Regions from separate parts of the Thermoanaerobacter kivui genome, predicted to be linked through region 1. Evidence: riboswitches for the same ligand, from Rfam matches in the RefSeq annotation. Region 1 holds a riboswitch; the other holds the start of a gene.

The links. Region 1 has a riboswitch for fluoride ahead of TKV_RS08565 (cation:proton antiporter). Riboswitches for the same ligand answer to the same signal wherever they lie in the genome.
Region 2: it holds a riboswitch for fluoride, as region 1 does, so the genes downstream of both, crcB (fluoride efflux transporter CrcB) here and TKV_RS08565 (cation:proton antiporter) in region 1, are expected to answer to the same signal.

The regions. Positions count from the first base shown of each region.
Region 1 is NZ_CP009170.1:1,678,816-1,688,359, forward strand. Features, by position in the region: gene hydE ([FeFe] hydrogenase H-cluster radical SAM maturase HydE) at 1-756, shown strand, start outside; gene TKV_RS08525 (MBL fold metallo-hydrolase) at 871-1,689, opposite strand; gene TKV_RS08530 (NifB/NifX family molybdenum-iron cluster-binding protein) at 1,708-2,052, opposite strand; gene TKV_RS08535 (ATP-binding protein) at 2,049-2,921, opposite strand; gene TKV_RS08540 (ATP-binding protein) at 2,918-3,766, opposite strand; gene TKV_RS08545 (NifB/NifX family molybdenum-iron cluster-binding protein) at 3,769-4,137, opposite strand; gene TKV_RS08550 (DUF5320 domain-containing protein) at 4,359-4,712, opposite strand; gene TKV_RS08555 (dynamin family protein) at 4,864-6,480, opposite strand; gene TKV_RS08560 (universal stress protein) at 6,717-7,139, opposite strand; gene TKV_RS08565 (cation:proton antiporter) at 7,132-8,268, opposite strand; fluoride riboswitch at 8,433-8,492, opposite strand; gene TKV_RS08570 (class I SAM-dependent methyltransferase) at 8,716-9,345, shown strand; gene TKV_RS08575 (hypothetical protein) at 9,356-9,544, opposite strand, start outside.
Region 2 is NZ_CP009170.1:47,748-57,291, reverse strand. Features, by position in the region: gene TKV_RS00270 (pro-sigmaK processing inhibitor BofA family protein) at 1-213, opposite strand, end outside; gene TKV_RS00265 (DUF2508 family protein) at 267-542, opposite strand; gene TKV_RS00260 (HD-GYP domain-containing protein) at 592-1,764, opposite strand; gene crcB (fluoride efflux transporter CrcB) at 1,819-2,202, opposite strand; gene crcB (fluoride efflux transporter CrcB) at 2,199-2,603, opposite strand; fluoride riboswitch at 2,668-2,727, opposite strand; gene recR (recombination mediator RecR) at 2,766-3,365, opposite strand; gene TKV_RS00240 (YbaB/EbfC family nucleoid-associated protein) at 3,375-3,710, opposite strand; gene dnaX (DNA polymerase III subunit gamma/tau) at 3,789-5,354, opposite strand; gene TKV_RS00230 (HD domain-containing phosphohydrolase) at 5,620-7,515, opposite strand; RNA gene ffs (signal recognition particle sRNA large type) at 7,653-7,919, opposite strand; gene TKV_RS00225 (ISLre2 family transposase) at 8,075-9,478, opposite strand.

The sequences.
Region 1 (9,544 bases):
TATGGAGCATCGGCTGGTTTGAAGACAATAGTTCTTCAAAGCGGTGAGGATAAATATTTTAAAATAACTACTTTATGTAAAATAGTAGAAGAAATTAAAAAAATGGATATGGCAGTAACTTTAAGCATTGGAGAACTTTCCACCAAAGACTACGCCGAATTAAAAAAAGCGGGTGCAGACAGATACCTACTTCGCATTGAGACCACAAACAAAGAACTATATCAAAAATTACATCCCGGCATGAGTTATGAAAATCGCGTAAGATGTCTTATAGATTTAAGAGAATTAGGCTATGAAGTCGGAACGGGAAGCCTCATAGGACTTCCAGGTCAAACTTTAGAAATGTTAGCAAAAGACCTTATGTTTTTCAAAAAAATAGATGCTGACATGTTGGGAATGGGACCTTTTATCCCTTGTGAAAACACCCCATTAGAAAATGAAAAAGGTGGAGATGTGGAAACAGTCTTAAAGATGATGGCTTTAGCAAGGCTTCTCATGCCAGATATAAATATGCCTGCTACGACTGCTTTGGGTGTCAAAGACAAATTAGGCTATATAAAAGGATTGCAATGTGGAGCTAATGTAATAATGCCAAATATAGGTATAGATGAGTATAAAAAGTTATATAAGCTCTATCCCGGAAAGGTACCTGACAACCCATCCGAAACTGTAAATAGCCTTGAAAATATCAAAAAACTTATTTTATCTCAAAATAGAACTATCGGAAAAGATAAAGGCTATCGCAAAAAATATTAAATTAATTTGCGATAGCCTTTTTTCTATGAAATCGACCCTATGCCACAGTCTCTGCACTTATTAAGGTCTATATGTGCAATTCCATCTTTTAACTTATGTTAAATTTGTGGGCTCTTAAGCAATAATGGAAGAACTTGTAGTTAAATAGGATAATTTTTCTTTTAGCACTGATTTTAAAATCCCATATTCGTCTATTCCTGTGCAATGGCCTGTATATATTTTCCCTATTCCATAGCTATCTATCTTTTTAGCTATTTCTATGATTTCTTCTTCTGGCATGCCCCTTAAATGGAAACCCCCAACTAATGACTTGAGAGAACTTCCTTCAAAACACCTTCTTACTGTTTCCAAAACATTTAATATACCTGCATGGGAACATCCTGTAATTACATTAATTCCATCTTCCTCTTTTACTACTACAAAAACCTCGTCTAAAAATTTATCTTCTATTTTTTCTCCTTTTTCTTCAATTAAAAAATTCTTAGTAGTGAATTCATTGTCATAAACTATGTCAATGTTTGTGATCACAAAAAAACCTTTTTCTACTTCTGTATCTTCATCTATTAGCATAAAATTATTTTTGTATTTATTATAAATTGCTAAATTAAAACCTATCTCATCTAAATTTCCATTTTTTCTCATCGCATATTTTTTATCTAAAATTCTCTTATGGGCATATATCTTTACATTAGGATTTTTCTCAAGCAAACCTTTGAGCCCACCAATATGGTCATAATGCCCATGGGTAAGGATCACTTTTTCTATTCTCCCCACCTCTATACCCATTAAACTGCAATTTTTTATAAAGTTTTCACTTTGTCCAGTATCTACCAAAACCTCTTTATCATCTTTTTTTACTAAAATAGATAATCCATGTTCTGCAACAAAATTTTTATTAAAAACTACATTTTCTATGAGTACCTGTATTTCCAATTATTCTCTCTTCCCCCTTTAGTGATGATATTTGTGCTCTTCACAAGGGCTATTAGAAGAAATCAAAGTGCCTTTAATATACTTTTCTACTACTTCCTTAACATCTCCTTCAGCACCAGTTATTACATCTATTCCGTAACTGTTGAAAAGCTCAATAGCACTGGTACCCATACCTCCAGAAATTATACAATTTACTCCTTTGTCTTTTAAATACTCTGGAAGAAATCCTGGTCTATGACCGGGATTCGGTAAAAAAGTAGAGTTTTTTATCTCCTCATTCTCCACATCAAAAATCCAAAAACCTTCACAATGTCCAAAATGCATTGAAACTTCTTTGCCTTCTGAAGCAACAGCAATTTTCATTTACTTTCCACCCTTTCATCTAAAATTTTTTTAATTTTAAGCCACATTTCATAAATTTGTCTGTAAACAATGCTGTCAGGATATTCGCTAAGACTTTGTAAATTCTTTAAAGCTTTTACAACTGTTTCGTCAAAATTTATTTTTCCAACAACTTCAATGTTATTTTCCTCGCAATATTTTTCTATTTGTTGTGATACTTCTTTATTCAAATCCCACTTATTAATGCACACAACAGAAGAAATTTTAAAACCTTCTATCGCTGATAATACTCTTTTCATGTCAGCAAAACCAGAAAGTGTAGGTTCTGTTACAATCAGTACCAAATCAACTCCTGTTGCAGAAGCAAGGACAGGACACCCTATTCCTGGAGTGCCATCAATTATCAAATACTCGCTATCTCCTATATTTTCTACCGCTTTTTTTCTTACCTGTGTGACCAATTTCCCTGAACCATCCGCTCCAGGGAAAAGCTCCGCATATACTACTTTTTCTCCGGCCTTTGTCTTGGCATATACTACATGGCCTGTTTTTTCCTCTACCAATTTAATCGCTTCAACAGGGCATTTATACATGCAAAGGCCACAACCTTCACAGTAGTAAGGATTTACTTCAAAATTAGAAATCGCATTAAAGCGGCAGAGCTCTTCACACAGCCCACATTCTATGCACTTGTTTTTGTCAATCACAGCCGTCTCTTTTCCATAAAAGTCCTCTTTCTCAACAATTTCTCCTTGCAAAATTATGTTTAAATTAGGTGCTTCTACGTCACAGTCCGCCATAATTTTATTTTTAACAATCGAACTTAAAGTAGTGGCAGCTGTGGTCTTCCCTGTGCCACCTTTTCCGCTTAAAATAGCTAACTGTTTCATTTTTTTATCAACTCCAATGCATCAGTTGACAATTTATCAAATATTTCTCTAACCTCATTGTCAACTTCAATCAATAATTTCCCCTTCGAATAGGCTTCTGCAAACTCTTTTTTAAAAGGAATTTTTGCTAAAACTTTTATACCTTCTTTTTCGCAGTATTCCTCGATAATATTGTCTCCTTCCCCAGCTTTATTAATGACAGCGGCCATAGGAATGCCCCTCTGTTTTACAAGCTGTACCGCTAAATCAAAGTCGTGCAAACCATAAGGAGTAGGTTCTGTAACCAGAATGCACAAATCACTTCCTTCAATAGAATGTATAACTGGGCAGGAAGTCCCTGGCGGGCTATCCACTATTACAGGTTTATCTACATTCTCAATCAATTTATTAATCTCTTTTAAAATAGGCACTCCAGTCGCTTCTCCATAATTTAATTTTCCGTCTATAAAATCTACGCTTTGGGCTTTGCCCTTCCTTATCGTTCCAATAGGTTTGTATTTTTCTATTATGGTATCATAAGGACACATCTCAAAACAAGCTCCGCAGGAATGACATAAGTGGTCAAAAACGAGGATTTTTTTGATTAACTTTGTCAAAGCGCTGAATCTGCAAGCTTTTACGCATTCACCGCACAGAGTGCACTTATCAGAGTTTATTTCGGGTATTATGACTTCAACAGTCTTTTCTTCTTCTATTTGAGGGTTTAAAAACAAATACCCGTTTGGCTCTTCTACATCACAATCTACGTACACGCTGTTATTGAGTACTTTGGCAAGGTTGACAGAAACAGTTGTTTTCCCTGTTCCTCCTTTGCCACTTAAGACTGAAATCTTAAACCCCCTCATTTTTAATGCCCCTCGTGATGATGTCCTTTATTTGTAGCTTCTGCAATTCTTTCAAGAGAACCTTTTTTAAATTCTTCTATATTTGTCTTTATATCTCCATCTACCGCTTTATACACAGGAATTTCTGCTGCATTGAATACTTCCATGGCATTTGGTCCTACATTACTTGAGATGAGAACTTCTATTCCCTCATCTATAAGCGTCTGTGCCGCTTTAGTGCCCGCACCACTGCCTTGGGCTACAGCAGCGTTGTCAATAACTTTATAATCCATCGTCTCACTGTCAACTATAATAAAATATTGAGCTCGTCCAAACCTTGAATCTACTCTCGCTTCAAGAGTTTTTCCTTCAGAAGAAACAGCTATTTTCATATGGCATCCTCCATTCATTATTGACATATGTTACTTACATTTACTAATATATAATTATTTTTGGCATATGTCAATAAAATTATTAAACAAAAAGTCGCACTTAGTTTAAAAGCACGCCAAAAACGCATTAAACAAGAAGACACCCATTAACTAAATTATGTCAATAAAAATCGACACAAAAAAGCAGCAGCCACTTTTGTGACTGCCACTTATCAAAATCATTATTCTTCTTTTTTATCGTCTTTTTTCTCTAATTGGTCCAATCTTTCTTTTATATATTTGAGCTGATCTTCCAAGTATTTTGCTTCAGCACTTAAGACATCCTTCTCATTTATGTTATATGCAGGATATGGAGGATATGCGTAACCATACCATCCTCTTGCCCATCCTGGAAGCCCTGTCAAGTAGTACATGTGTCTAAATCCTCTTCCAACCCCCCAGAAGCCTCTGCCAAATCCCCAGTATGCTCCTACGGGGTTTAAATAGCCAGGTACATTATATCCTGAGCAATATCCTAAGCCTCTTCCTGTTCTTGGACCTAATCCCATTGGACCTGTTCCATCTCCTCTTGGCATATCAATCCCTCCTCTTTTTTATTTTGGTCATATGACCATTACCTAGTTATATAATATCACCATTTTGGACTTATGTCAATAATATTTTATCCAAAAAAAATATTTTTTATTGTTGAATTTTTAAACTCTTTCACTTATATACTTCACTATATTATTTCAACATATTTAAAACATGATCTAATTCTTCACGTATTTTTTCAATGTCTTTTAGCAACGTCTGATAATAGGCTTTTTCTCTTTCAAAGCTATCTTTATCAAGTTTATAATCATTTATCGACTTGGCAAGGAGTTCTTTTACAGTATCATACATCATTTGTAATTTAAAATTCATATCTTTTTCAAATTCATTAAAGCTTTCTTCAATTCTTGTCAGCAAATCATAGCGAATGCGCCCTATGTTTCTATCAACATCAATGTCTACTCTATCTAAAATCCTTTTTAAAATAATTTTTCCAGCAAATTTTTTAGGCAAAAAATAGGTAAAATACACAGGGTCTATTTCTAATGCACCAACATCATATCCTATTTTGTATGTAAATTTACTCTCTGCTGTAATACCGCCTGCACTTTTAAAATATTCCAAATTTATGCCACACAGTTCGTTTGCCACTGTTTTTACTTTATCAATGACTGCATTGAGCCTTAAAAGATAATTAGACAAAGCTTTACCATATTGTTCTTCAATATCTCTTTCAATATAACCTTTTAATTTTTCAAATTCTTCTATAATAGCCCTTTCAAGGTACTTTTCAAGCTCTTTTTTCTGCTTAATCCGACTAAAGTCACGAATACTATGGTAATATTCTTTTATCTTTTCCGATACTCTTACACTGATAAACTGTTTATATTCTTCCATCTTTTTATCAAAATTTTGTAAAATATTTTTCATATCTCCTTGAAACAATAATGATATTTCTTTTTTGCTTTTTTCAACTTCTTTAATAAAATTTTCAAAAGATTTTATATTAGATTCAAGACGCTCTAATGGAATTTGTTTCAATTTTATACTGCTTTCGAAAAAAGTTTGACACATCGAAATAATTCTTTCAATATTTTTGGCATAGTTTTCAAGCAACACTTTTTCTTTTTCCTTTATTAAAAAATTCTGCAAATCATTTTCCAGCTTTTTAGTTCCACTCTTTTTAATTGCATTATTATCTTTTGATACTTTGCCTTCTAATGCTAACTTAGCGGAAATTGGATAAATAGAAATGTCATCATTCTTTGTAATTTCTCTTACAATATTTTCATTAAAATTGATTATTTCGTTTAATTCCATTTCATTTACATAGTCAATCTTATTTAAAACAAAAAATATTTTATTAATATTTTCAGATATTTTAGACAAAAACTCTTTTTCCAGTTCACTTATAGGTGGGTCTACTGAAAGCAAAAAAATCACAGCATCAGCTTTATTTATATAACTATATGCAACATCTGTATTATGTTTATAGACTGAACCAATTCCCGGTGTATCTATGATTACTACGTCATTACTTATAAACTCAAAAGGATATCCTATATGTATTTCTTTGACTCCTTTTATGTTTTTGGGGTTATTTTTTTCTGTGCAATACAAATCCAATTCTTTAATGTCAATATTTTCACTTCTGCCATCATCATATAGAACTTTTGCCCATATATCAGGGCTATATTGAATTTTTGTAATAACAGAGGTTAAAGGAACAACACCTGTGGGAAGTATATCAGCTCCTAAAATATAATTAGTAAATGTTGATTTTCCTCTTTTAAATTGTCCTAATACCACAAGATAAAAAATATTATTGCAAAATTTATTTTTAACTTCTGAAACAGCTTCTCCTACTGCTTTAATATTGATATCTTTTGATATTTTTTTATTTTTTCAAATATTACATCTAAATTTTTTTTCATTAGACTATATTGTTCATCCATAACCTCACCTCCTAGCCACAGTATAATCGAAATTCAGATATGGAGTAACCATACCTGAATTTCGATTCCTTCTATATAAGTTATTGCATTCTACTTCACAATGAGAACAGAACATTTTGCATGCCTTGCTATATTTTCTGCTACATTACCAATAATATACCTTTTTACACCGCTGGTACCTTTCTTCCCTACAACAATCAAGTCACACTCATGCTTTTCCGCAAAGCGAATTACTGAATCTACAGGATGACCCGGTATCACCTCTGTAAATATTTTTATCCCCTTTTCATTAGCCAATTTTCGCGCATTGCCAAGAATTTTTCCATAATATAATTTTGCTGCATTTAAAGCTTCATCCACTTCATCTTTTGAATTTACAAATTCCGGGATATTGGCAACGGAAATTAGATACACCTCACAACCACCATTTATTTGCGCTAATTCCAAAACATATTCATAGGCTTTATTTGCGTATTCTGAACCATCATATGCGAGTAAAATTTTTTTAAACATTTTCTACCCCTCCAATTAAATTATCTGTTTCTGGCCTGTAAAACCTTTCTGCAATCAAGGTGGGTATAATTGCGCTTAAAATAACTACAGTAACAAGAACAGTGTATTGGTCTGCCGTTATTATGTTATGTGATAATCCAAACATCGCAGAAATCGTTCCAAAGGTAAGTCCTGTAGACATTAGAAGTGTTGTATACATTCCTTCTCTTTTAGAAAATTTAAATATCATTGTAGTAGGTTTGACGCCTATATATTTTGTTGCAATTTTAATCAAAAGCAGTACCACAATTAAGAGGATATTTGAGATTACACCTGGAATAGAAACAAACAATCCTGCTTTTAAAAAGTAAAATGGTGTAAAAATTGCAAATGCTATTGCACGCATACGGAACAACAAGTTTTTTTCCTTCATAAAGAACCCTGACACCGCTAAGCCAAGTATATATGCTGGAAGGACGGCTTCACTGTTTGCCATTGACGCTAAACCACCTGTTAAAAACACCAAGAAAAATAAATATTTTATTTCCAATTGGCCTACCTTATTGCCATATATTTTAAAGAATTTTCTTGTAACTGAAGGCATAAGCACAGTTATTATTGCTGTAACAACTATAAACAACAACATCCATTTATTATAGTTCGCAAACAAAATTCCAAGCATTAAAACTGTTCCAAGGTCATTTATAAAACAAGCAGCTAAAATAATTTTACCAAGTTCGCTCTCATTAAGTCCGCTTTCTACCATTACAGCATATACTACTGCAACGGAAGTTGTTGAAAGGGCAATACCCGCGATTTCGGATGCCTGCAATGTCCATCCCGCCACAAAGTAAGTAAAAGCAAATGCCCCGGCAAAAGGGAAAATAAAAGCTAAAAGCCCTATTGTGACACTTTCTTTAAACTTCGATTTTAAAACTACTGGATCAACTTCTGCCCCAGCTAAAAACGTTAAGAAAATGCTTCCAACGCCTCCCAGAAAATTTACCCAATCATTTGTTTGCAAACCCAAATAATTACCGGCAATAACCCCTACCAAAATCTCAATCAAGGATATTGATATACCTGTCCAATCTGCAATTAATCCTGCTATTAAAGCTAAACCCAACCACCAACTGTAAGTCAGCCACATTAGTATAACCTCCTAATTTCATTATTCGGCTCTATAACGGTAGGAGCTATCAGCATCTTAGTGCATTAAGCGAGCTCCATCGCTCTAATAATTTTATAGCACTCAATATCCATCCCTTTTTGCTATCACCCCCTAAAAAGCAAAATAGTTCCTACTGGCTTTTACACCAAGTAGGAACTATCAGCCTTTCGGCGGTTAAAGTGAGTTCCATCACTTTTTATACAATTGTCAATACCATTATACCCAAAATGTAAAAACTTTGCAAGATAGTAAAAGCTAAATGATATGCGTGTATTATATTCTTTGTTATATGATATAATGAAAGCAAGGGGAGATTTATTAAAGAGTGTGTTTGACTTTTAAAGTGTGACTTTCAAAGAATGAGTCTATAAGTTTTGAAAGACAAGAAGAAAAAGTAGAAAAAAGTTTCAGAAGGGATGAGAAATTATGCCTAAAATATCTGCTTTTGAAAAACATTTTGACAGATATGAAGAATGGTTTAAAAAAAATGAATACGCCTATCAATCGGAATTAGATGCTGTAAAATTGCTTATGCCGAAATTTGAAAAAGGGTTGGAAGTAGGAATCGGAACTGGAAAGTTTGCAGTACCTCTAGGTATAAAAAGCGGAGTAGAACCTTCTTATCAAATGAGAAAAATTGCTTTAGAACGGGGTCTTAATGTGGTAGATGGAGTAGCAGAAAATCTTCCGCTTGAAGACAACTCTTTTGACCTTGTTTTAATGGTGACGACTGTATGTTTTGTAGACGATGTGCTAAAATCCTTCAAAGAATGTTTTAGAGTACTTAAAAATAGCGGTACAATTTTAATAGGCTTTGTAGATAGAGAGAGCACAATTGGCAAAATATATCAAGCAAATAAAGAAAAAAGTCTATTTTACAAAGAAGCAACATTTTTCACCACAAGCGAAATAGTAGAATTACTTTATGAAGCAGGTTTTAGAGATTTTAATTTTTCCCAGACCATATTTAAAAAACTTGATGAAATAAAAGAAAAAGAGCCTGTAAAATACGGCTTTGGAAAAGGTTCTTTTATAGTAATAAGCGCAAAAAAATAAAATTATAATTTTATTCTTTAGCAAGCAAAGTTTTTATTGCATTGTCTAAGAAACTATCATTTTGTAAGGGTGGGTCTTTTTCTGATGGAACAGGTATTATCTCCCTTAAAGTCCCTGACAAAACCACCTGCACGTTTTGATTTCTATCCACGATTATTGAAATGGGCTCTAACGCTCCGCTAAGTATAGCTAAAATTAC
Region 2 (9,544 bases), 770 kb from region 1:
AACAAGAGCAGTCACAGGATTTATAGCAATATATAATCCAAGAGATTTTCCTATCAAATTGATAATAAACAAAATTAAGCCGCCAATAATTCCATTTATTATAATTCTTAGCAAAATTTTTCTTGGAACTACTAATAACCATCCTAAAAGATAAAGTAAAAACAAGCCAATTAAGTAAGCAATGATTATATTGTATTCAATGCTTATATTCATACAAAAACCCCCTAAGAGTCTACTGGTATATTTATACTTAGGGGGAGGACAAATTATGATAGGAGGGACGAAAAATTATCAAAATTTATTCCCTCTTTTTTTGCTTTTTTCAATAAATATATGTACTTTCTTTTTAAGCTCTCTAATCTGTATATGGCGTAGTCCACAAGGTCAGGGTCTGTTACATTCTGAAAATAAATTTCTGCATCTTTTAATTCTTTTACTGTTTGTTTTACCTCATTAACAAGTTGATAAGCCTCATTGCTGTAATTATCATATATGTTTTTTGTCGCAGCTATTTCTTTTAAGTACTCAAACAACATTCCCATAATATACCTCCTCAACCGTATTATGACCCAAAATACGGTTGAGTATACATTAAAACACTACTTCTTTTAAAATTTCTAAAGATTTCCCACTTACTTTGTTATTTTTTACTGATTTTGAAATAATATCTATCGCTTCTTTTGGCTCAAGACCTTTTCTATAGGGCCTGTCTTCTGTTAATGCTTGATACATGTCACAAACCGCCATATGCCTATCGATTTCGCCAATTTCGTCTCCTTTTAATCCTTCAGGATACCCGCTTCCATCTAATTTTTCGTGATGATTTGCACCCCACTCTGCTATATCATCTATTTCTCTTATTTCTTTGAGTATTTTTTTAGTATAATAGGTATGAGATTTTATAACCATAAATTCCTCTTCAGTAAGCTTATCCGGTTTGTCAAGAATAGAATTAGGTACAGCTAACTTTCCAAGGTCATGAAGTAACGCCGCAATTTTTATTTTTCTGGTCATCTCTTCATCATAGCCTATCACTTTAGCCATTTTATAAGCTAAGTTTGAAATACCTCTGGAATGGTTATATGTAAATCGGCTTCTGTTATCGATAATCTGAGCAAAAGCCTCTGCTATATCCTCCAATTCATCAATTCCTATTGAAAGTGTGTCTTTAGGCTCAATCGTTTTTAATATACTTTTTATATCAAAGAATTTATAATCTAACCAAAATTTTTCTTGGTTTGTAAGATCAAGTAGTGCTTTGGACACAATGGGATTAAACATTTTCCTAGTATTGCTTTTTATAAATTCTTTAATATTAAAACGAATGTTATATTCGTTTTCTATTCCAATTAATGAAGCATAACGTATATCAAATTGGTCAGAGATGAAAACAATCTGAGCTCCTAAAGGGATAGAATCGCCATTCAACTCAAAATGTCCGCTTCCATCGTAATTTTCATGATGATATCTTATAATATCCGAAAAATTTTCTCCAAAAGGCAGTTTCTTTACAATCTCACTTCCTCTTTCACTGTGTTTCCACCATTCATCTGTGTCAAAGTCTTCGTATATATCCCCTTTCCCTATATCATGTAAAAAAGCAGAATAGTATACTTTTTTTGTTTCTTCTTCATCCAAATTCAGCATCTCGGAAATCCTTAGAGAAATATAAGCCACCTTTCTTGCATGTCCCATATTTTTATACTCTTGTACGTCAAGGACCAAAGATAAAGCGGACAGCAGATTATTATAATTCAAATTCACATTTTATTCCTCCTAACCGATATTTATTTTCAACTAATATATATTATACACTAACTAAATTAAATTTCCTAGATAAAATCCAACATAATATCCCAATATTCCCCCTATCAGTCCAAATATAATTGTCAATGACATGTATATAAATGCATGAAAATATTTTTTGTTCTTGATCAAGTCTACTGTCTCATGTGAAAAAGTTGAATATGTTGTAAAAGCACCTAGAAATCCTATTGTCAAAAAAAGTTTAACATCATAGCTTAAATCTACATTTATTTTAGGACTTGACAAAAAGTTTAATAAAAACGCACCTAATACATTTATAATAAAAGTTTCGATAGGAATAACTATCTCTCGGTTTTCCTTTATATGCCGCGATATTTCATATCTCAATATTGCTCCAAAAATTCCTCCAATTCCCACATATAGTATACTTGTCACTGTTCTTCCTCCCTCTCCTTTAGTAAGTCAAAAGTTTTGTCAGCAAATTCAAATCCTAAATAAGACATTAAAAGACCACCAAATATTGATAAAATCATATAACTTAGAGCAATATAATCTTTCCCTGCTTTTAATAAATTTATTGTTTCCATACTAAAAGTAGAAAATGTTGTAAAAGCCCCAATAAATCCTGTTGTTATCCCTAATCTCAAATTAGTATTTACCTTGTACTCATCCATAGTAAAATTAGCAATAAAACTTAACAAAAACGAACCTAAAATGTTTATTATAAAAGTTTCAAAGGGAAATGCAGTGTGATACATCTTTGTAAAGTAAATTGTTATTGAATATCTCAGTACGGCTCCAAAAAACCCGCCAATCCCTATATAGATGTATTCCATGAAAACTTCCCCTTTCTGTTTAGATTTTTGGACAATAAAAAGCCCCTATTAGGCCTTATATCACATCCTAATAGGAGCCATCAGCGTTTCCGCATTTATGGCGAGCTCCATCGCCTCACGTTGTTTATTATAATAAAGTACAAATGAAAATGCAATATCTTTTTACAATTCCCTTCTGCCTTCAAGAGCCCTTGAAAGAGTTACAACATCAGTGTATTCAAGGTCACCGCCTACTGGCACACCATGAGCAATTCTTGTAACCTTTATTCTTAACGGCTTTAAAAGTTTAGCAATGTACATTGCTGTCGCTTCTCCTTCTATATCCGGATTTGTCGCAAGTATGACTTCTTTGACATTTCCGTTTTTGACTCTGTCCAAAAGTTCTTTAATTTTTATATCCTCTGGCCCCACTCCCTCCATTGGTGAAATGACTCCATGGAGTACGTGATATACACCTTTATATTCACGGGTTTTTTCCATCGCGACAACATCCATAGGATGAGAAACTACGCATATAAGCGAATGGTCTCTTTCTTTATCGCTACATATGTTACATATTTCAGTGTCTGTTATGTTATAACAAATTTTACAATACCTTATTTTCTCTTTTGCCTCAATAATAGCCTGTGATAAACTTTTTACCTCTTCCAAAGGCATGTTTATTATAAAAAAAGCAAGCCTTTGAGCAGTCTTAGTTCCTATACCAGGTAATTTTGACAGTTCATCTATAAGCTTAGCTATGGATGCAGAATAACAGTTCATTATTTCACCTCAAAACAATCCAGGAATATTTAACCCTCCAGTTATTTTTGCCATTTCAGAAGCGATCATCTCTTCTGCATTTCTTAAAGCCTGATTAACTGCTGCTAATACAAGGTCTTCTAACATTTCAACATCGTCTTTATCGACCACATCAGGGTTTATTTCAATACTTACAAGCTCTTTTCTGCCATTAGCCACTACCTTTACCATACCACCGCCAGATGTAGCTTCTACAGTTTTTTGTGCTAATTCTTCTTGCATTTTCTTCATTTCTTCCTGCATTTGCTGGGCTTGTTTAATCATATTATTTATGTTAAACCCGCCCGGAAAACCGCCTTTTGCCATAATAATATAACCTCCTAAATTTTATTTTCTTTATAAAATATTTATATGCCTCATTAAAGTATTTGTGAAAAATAAATTTTATATTATTTCTATATCCTCTCCAAAAAGCTCTTTAACCTGTTTTATGAGCAATTCTTCTTCATTTTTTTTTAGTTCAAACTTCAAAGAAAGCTCTTTCCCCGCTACTTTTTTAAGTATCTTTTCAATAAAAGTTTTATTTTCTACTTTACTTAGCTCATCCTTTAAGAAAGAATACTCCTCAGGATATTCTAACACAATTGCCCCGTTTTTTAAATAAGGAACACCTTTTTTCATAAAAGTATATACTGCTATCCTTTCTCTTTTCACTATTTCTTTGACTTCATTCCACACCTTATCCAAATCTATGTCTTCTTGCTGAGGCAAGATATTTTTTTGCCCTTCCTCCCTTTCTCTTTTAAAATTTTTTATTTCTTCCTTTTGATTTTTTGCCTCTTGTTCAGAGTTTTTAATAAATATTTGACCCTGCTTCAATTTTTCTTCCAGCTGTTCTACACGGGCCAATAAACTCATCATATCATAAGAAATTTCCTGTTTTATCAATCTCAAAATAGTAACCTCTAAAAGAGTTACCGGAGAAATAGCATATTTAATTTCTCTCTGTAAATTTATAAATTTTTCTAAAGCATTAGTCAAAAACGCTGTTCCAAAGTTTTGGGATTTTCCTTTTATCGTTTCACTGTCATTGTATAAAATCCCTTCTAACTCCTCTCCTCCTGTTTTATAAATTACCATGTCTCTCAAAATAGAAATTAAAGATTTTAAAAAATTTCCTATATCAACTCCATAGGATAAAATTTTATCCAACTGTTTCAATGAAGATGTAGCATCCTTAGCATTTATATACTCTAAAAGTAAAAACAACATTTCATCATTAGCTACACCCAACATCTCACATACATCTTCATAAGTTATAAGGTCTTCCTTGTAAGAAGCGCACTGTTCTAAAATACTTATAGCATCTCTCATAGAACCATTTCCATAGAGGGCAATAGTTTTAAGCCCCTTTTCTTCGATTTTTATTCTACTGTCATTGCAAATTCTATCAAGATTTTGAGCAATTAACCGCGTAGGTATTCTCTTAAAGTCAAACCTTTGACACCTTGACAAAATAGTATCAGGCAATTTATCAGGTTCAGTAGTAGCAAGAATAAAAATCACATGAGGAGGAGGTTCTTCCAATGTTTTTAAAAGAGCATTGAAAGCTCCCGTAGAAAGCATATGCACTTCGTCAATTATATATACTTTATATTTTGTCAAAGAAGGAGAATAAATAACAGATTCCCGTAATTCTCTTACATCATTTACACTGTTGTTAGAAGCAGCATCAATTTCCAAAATATCCATCGTAGTATTGTTATTGATGGATTGGCAAACTTCGCAAGAATTACAAGGTTCTCCATCTGTATTATTTAAACAATTAATCGCTTTTGCAAAAATCTTAGCTACACTAGTCTTTCCTGTACCCCTTGTACCGCTAAAAAGATAGGCATGCCCTATTTTATTGAATTTTATCTGATTTTTCAAAGTTTTTACAATATGATCTTGCCCCACCACCTCTTTAAAGCTTTTGGGCCTATACCTTCTATATAAAGACTGATACATGCTTTAACACCTCGTTATATTCAATTGTAACAAAAAAAAAGATATATTTCTATATCTTTTTAGTTTCTTGACAAACCTTTTTGTAAGTAATTTAAAGTCTCTTGCTTTTATGTTGGGTGCAGGCTCACATATCTAAGTCGTGTCTATGGCTCGTTTTGGACAGAGGGGACACACTAAGATGCTTCCGCGATGCACCTTACGTATAAAAGCGGAGACTTATTAAAAAAACTTTGTCGACAGTCTGAAAGATATATTTCTATATCTTTTAAGAAACGTTTGTAAAAATCTGATTTTTTATCTCTTCTAATCTCTGCTTTTTGTTCATATAAAGGGAAATAAACGCATCTACCACCTCAGGATGGAATTGAGTGCCTTTATACTTTAAAAGTTCGTTTATAGCCTCTTCAATATTCATCCCTTTTCTGTACGACCTATCTGATGTCATGGCATCAAAAGCATCTGCCACCCCAAGTATCGCCGCTTCTATAGGAATTTCTTCACCTTTGATCCCATAAGGATATCCTTTTCCGTCGTACCTTTCATGATGCTTTGAAACAGCCTCTAATATCTCTTCCGGCAGATCTATGGGCATTAAAATTCTTCTTGATATTTCTGGATGACTTTTAATTACCTTATATTCTTCATCTGTAAGTTTTCCCGCCTTTAAAAGAATAACATCTGAAATACCTATCTTTCCTATATCATGTAATATCCCAGCAATTCTAAGTTGTTCTACTTTTTCTCTTGAAAGCCCCATATATTCTCCTATCAAAGCAGCATATTGAGACACTCTCATTGAATGCCCTTTCGTGTAAACGTCTTTTGCTTCAACTGCATAAGCAAGAGCCTCTATCGTCTTTATATATAACTTTTTAATTTCTTCATAAAGCTTAGAATTTTCAATTGCAACGGAAACTGCACTCGCAATCGACCTTAACAAGCTCATGTTTTTTATTGTCTTAGTAGCAGTCCATACGTTCAATATTCCGATCATTTCATTTCGGGAGACTAAAGGCACAATAACCACAGAAAAGACTTCTTTGGAAGCAAAAATAGGGGTTATATTTTTATCATGTGGAAACTCGTCAACATCCTTTATTTTTATTTCTTTCAAATTCACCAAATCATTAACATCTTCCTGTGGCAATTCTATTTCACTTGAAATAAGATAATCTTTAAGCTCCCCGCCTTTTATAAGTAAAACAAACTTTCTTGACTCTTTATCATACTCTCTTATGGTACATAGGGGTGAATTGAGTATATTTGCAACCTTTTCCACAATATTATTTAACACTTCTTTCATGTCACTTCCTGATGTCAAAAGCCTTCCTACATCACTGATAGCCAAAATTTCATTGTTTTTTTCAACTATTTGCTGTTTAACTTGATACATCTCTGTAATATCCCTGGAAATACCTTGTATTCCTACCACATCTCCGTTAACTTTAAGCCTTTTTACGTGAGTTTCTGTTATGACCAACAAACCATCTTTACTTCTAAAATTAATCTCTGAAAAATTGATTTTTCCTGCCATCATGTCTTTTAATGTCTCTTTGCTTTCTTCATCAACAATTTCCAATAGACTTTTCCCTAACAACTCTTGAGGTGTGTAATTCAAATACCTTACAATTCTCGAATTGACAAATTCAATAATAAAATTTTTGTCAGTCACCCACAAAATGTCTTTGATATTATCAACTAACAATCTATATTTTCTTTCAGAAATTTCTAACTCATGGGTAAGAACTTCTAACTGCTCATATGAGGCTTCCAACTCCGCATTAAACTCTTGCAATTCTTCATTTTGGCGAATCAAATTTTCTGTTTGCTCTTTTAATTTCACGTAACTTTGTGATAAATCCCTTGCCATAGAGTTGAAATTTTTTGAAATCTCTACAAATTCCTTTGAATCGGTAATATTTAAGCGATATCTAAAATCCCCCTGAGATATTCTCTTTACACCTTCATTTAATTTTTCAAGTGGCTGAGATAGCTTTTTAGACAAAACAGCAGACATCCCCATTGAGATTAATAAAATTATGCTACCGATAAAAACTTTGTTTTCAAATCCTGATAAAAAATGCGCAATAGACAATATGTAAACGGTTATCGATAAACCAAATAAAACAACGAATAGTTTTTTCTTATAATCACTTAACATAATATCCTCCAACTTTCTTCTTTTGTAGAAAACAAATTCCCTATATTATTTTCGGATAAAACGCACAAAAACTTAAATGAAAACTTTTAAGAAGGGCTACATAAAGAAATTCTTAAAAGAATGGAAAAAATAAAAGGCCGTACACCCAGCTTCGACCTGCCACCATAAGCGTTACATAAGCAGTTAGCTCCACTCAAGCGCCCCTGCGGCACACGGAAGTGTTTGCTTACCGCTGCTTCCTTCCGGACCTGACGGGGTTCGCAAATTTCCGTTGCGCAGGACTCAAGCATCAACACCACTTACTTATGCCAGACCTTACAATGGTCAGGCCTCAGCCTGGGACTTCGACCCTGCTATAGCGGATTGCAGGTTACAGGGCACCGCTACCTCCCCATCTAGTACGGCCAAGAATTATTACCTTGTGTGTAATTTAAGTATATCACATAAAAAATACATTGGCAATAACCAATTGTACAAAGATAGTGTCAAGATACTGTAGGATTTTTTTAAGACAACCCCTGAAACTTAGTTAATTTCATACTTCAACTTATCATGCTTTTTATATAACTTGTGCATATTTTAATGCTCTTAAAACCCTATATATTGGCGTTACTTTCCCTATATTCAAAACCGTAATATTGTTTATTTTTTCATTTGTAGACGTTTTAACTCTCCTTACCGCTTCTTTTATTTGCTTCTTCGTTAAATTATAACTCCCAGCATTGATATTCTTTTTCTTACCCCATTCTGCTTCTCTTAAGTCTCCTCCATTCTTGCTGAATACCCTTAATTTCGCCATTAACTTTAATCCTTCTCTACTCCACCCTAGTGGATTCCTGCTTAATCTGGCTGAAAATACATGGCTTATATGCCCTTCTGCACTGCACCCTATTACATCTTCGTCTTTGTTGTATATCACTATTCCTTCCCAATTGTTTAGTATGTATTTCCTTGCTTCTTTTATCTTCTCTTTCTCTCTCTCTTCCTCTGCTGCCTTTATTAGCTCATCAAATACCTTCTTCACTCCTTCTTTATTCCCTTCATTTATTGCTCTCCATATCTTATCTCTATACTTTGGCTCTTTTGATGTTGCTTTTAATACGTATTTGTTTAAATGATATCTGTCTAACACAAACCTTGATTTTAATATCCATTTTAATCCCTCTTTTATCCACGGTGCCCCATCTCCTGCTATGTATATCTTCTCTATCTTCTCTTCTTTGTAATTGTCTTCTATGTAATTTGCTACATCTATCCATATGTCTTCAGGTTTCTCTCCTACATATGCTTTGTAATGCACATTTCTCAGTACATTTCTACCATTTTTCTCTTCTTTACCTTCATGTATGTATATCAATCGCGGTGTTTCATTGCTGCCATCTTGCAAAGGCACATGGTCTTCATCTGCTTCTATGTATAATACCCTTACCTCTTTCTTCTCTTTTATTTCTCTCTTTACTTCTACTTCTCCTATTTCCCTTATTGCGTTTAATACCGTCTGTTTACTTAACTCCTCTGGACATGCTTTTTTACTACTTCTCTCATATGATTCTTCTATCGCGTTTTCTACTAACTTTATTTTTACTCCCTTCTCTATCCTATCGTGCCGTCCTATCTCTAATGCATCATCTATCAAGTATGTATATCTTCCATCCTCTCTGGATTTGTAATATGTCCTCTCATATTCTATATCCCCAAGGATTGTCGTTAATCTCTTTTTATCTTTCCTCTCTACTACCCATTTTTCTTTCCTTCTCTTATCTTCTTTTATTATCCTATCTAACTCTTCAATAATTGCTTCTATTGCCTCTCTACCTAGTTTGTCCGTCAGTTCCTTTATCCTTGCTGCAAGCTCTGTAATATTCATTCCTTTATTTAATAAATCACCAAAAATTTCTACTACTTCCTTAGTGAAATTTAGAGCATTTTGTAGTATAATATCCTCAAAGATATTTTTTTTCACAAGAGACACCCCTTTCTGTATTGTTTTGTTTTCCATAATCTATTTTATCACAGGGGTTGTCTCTTG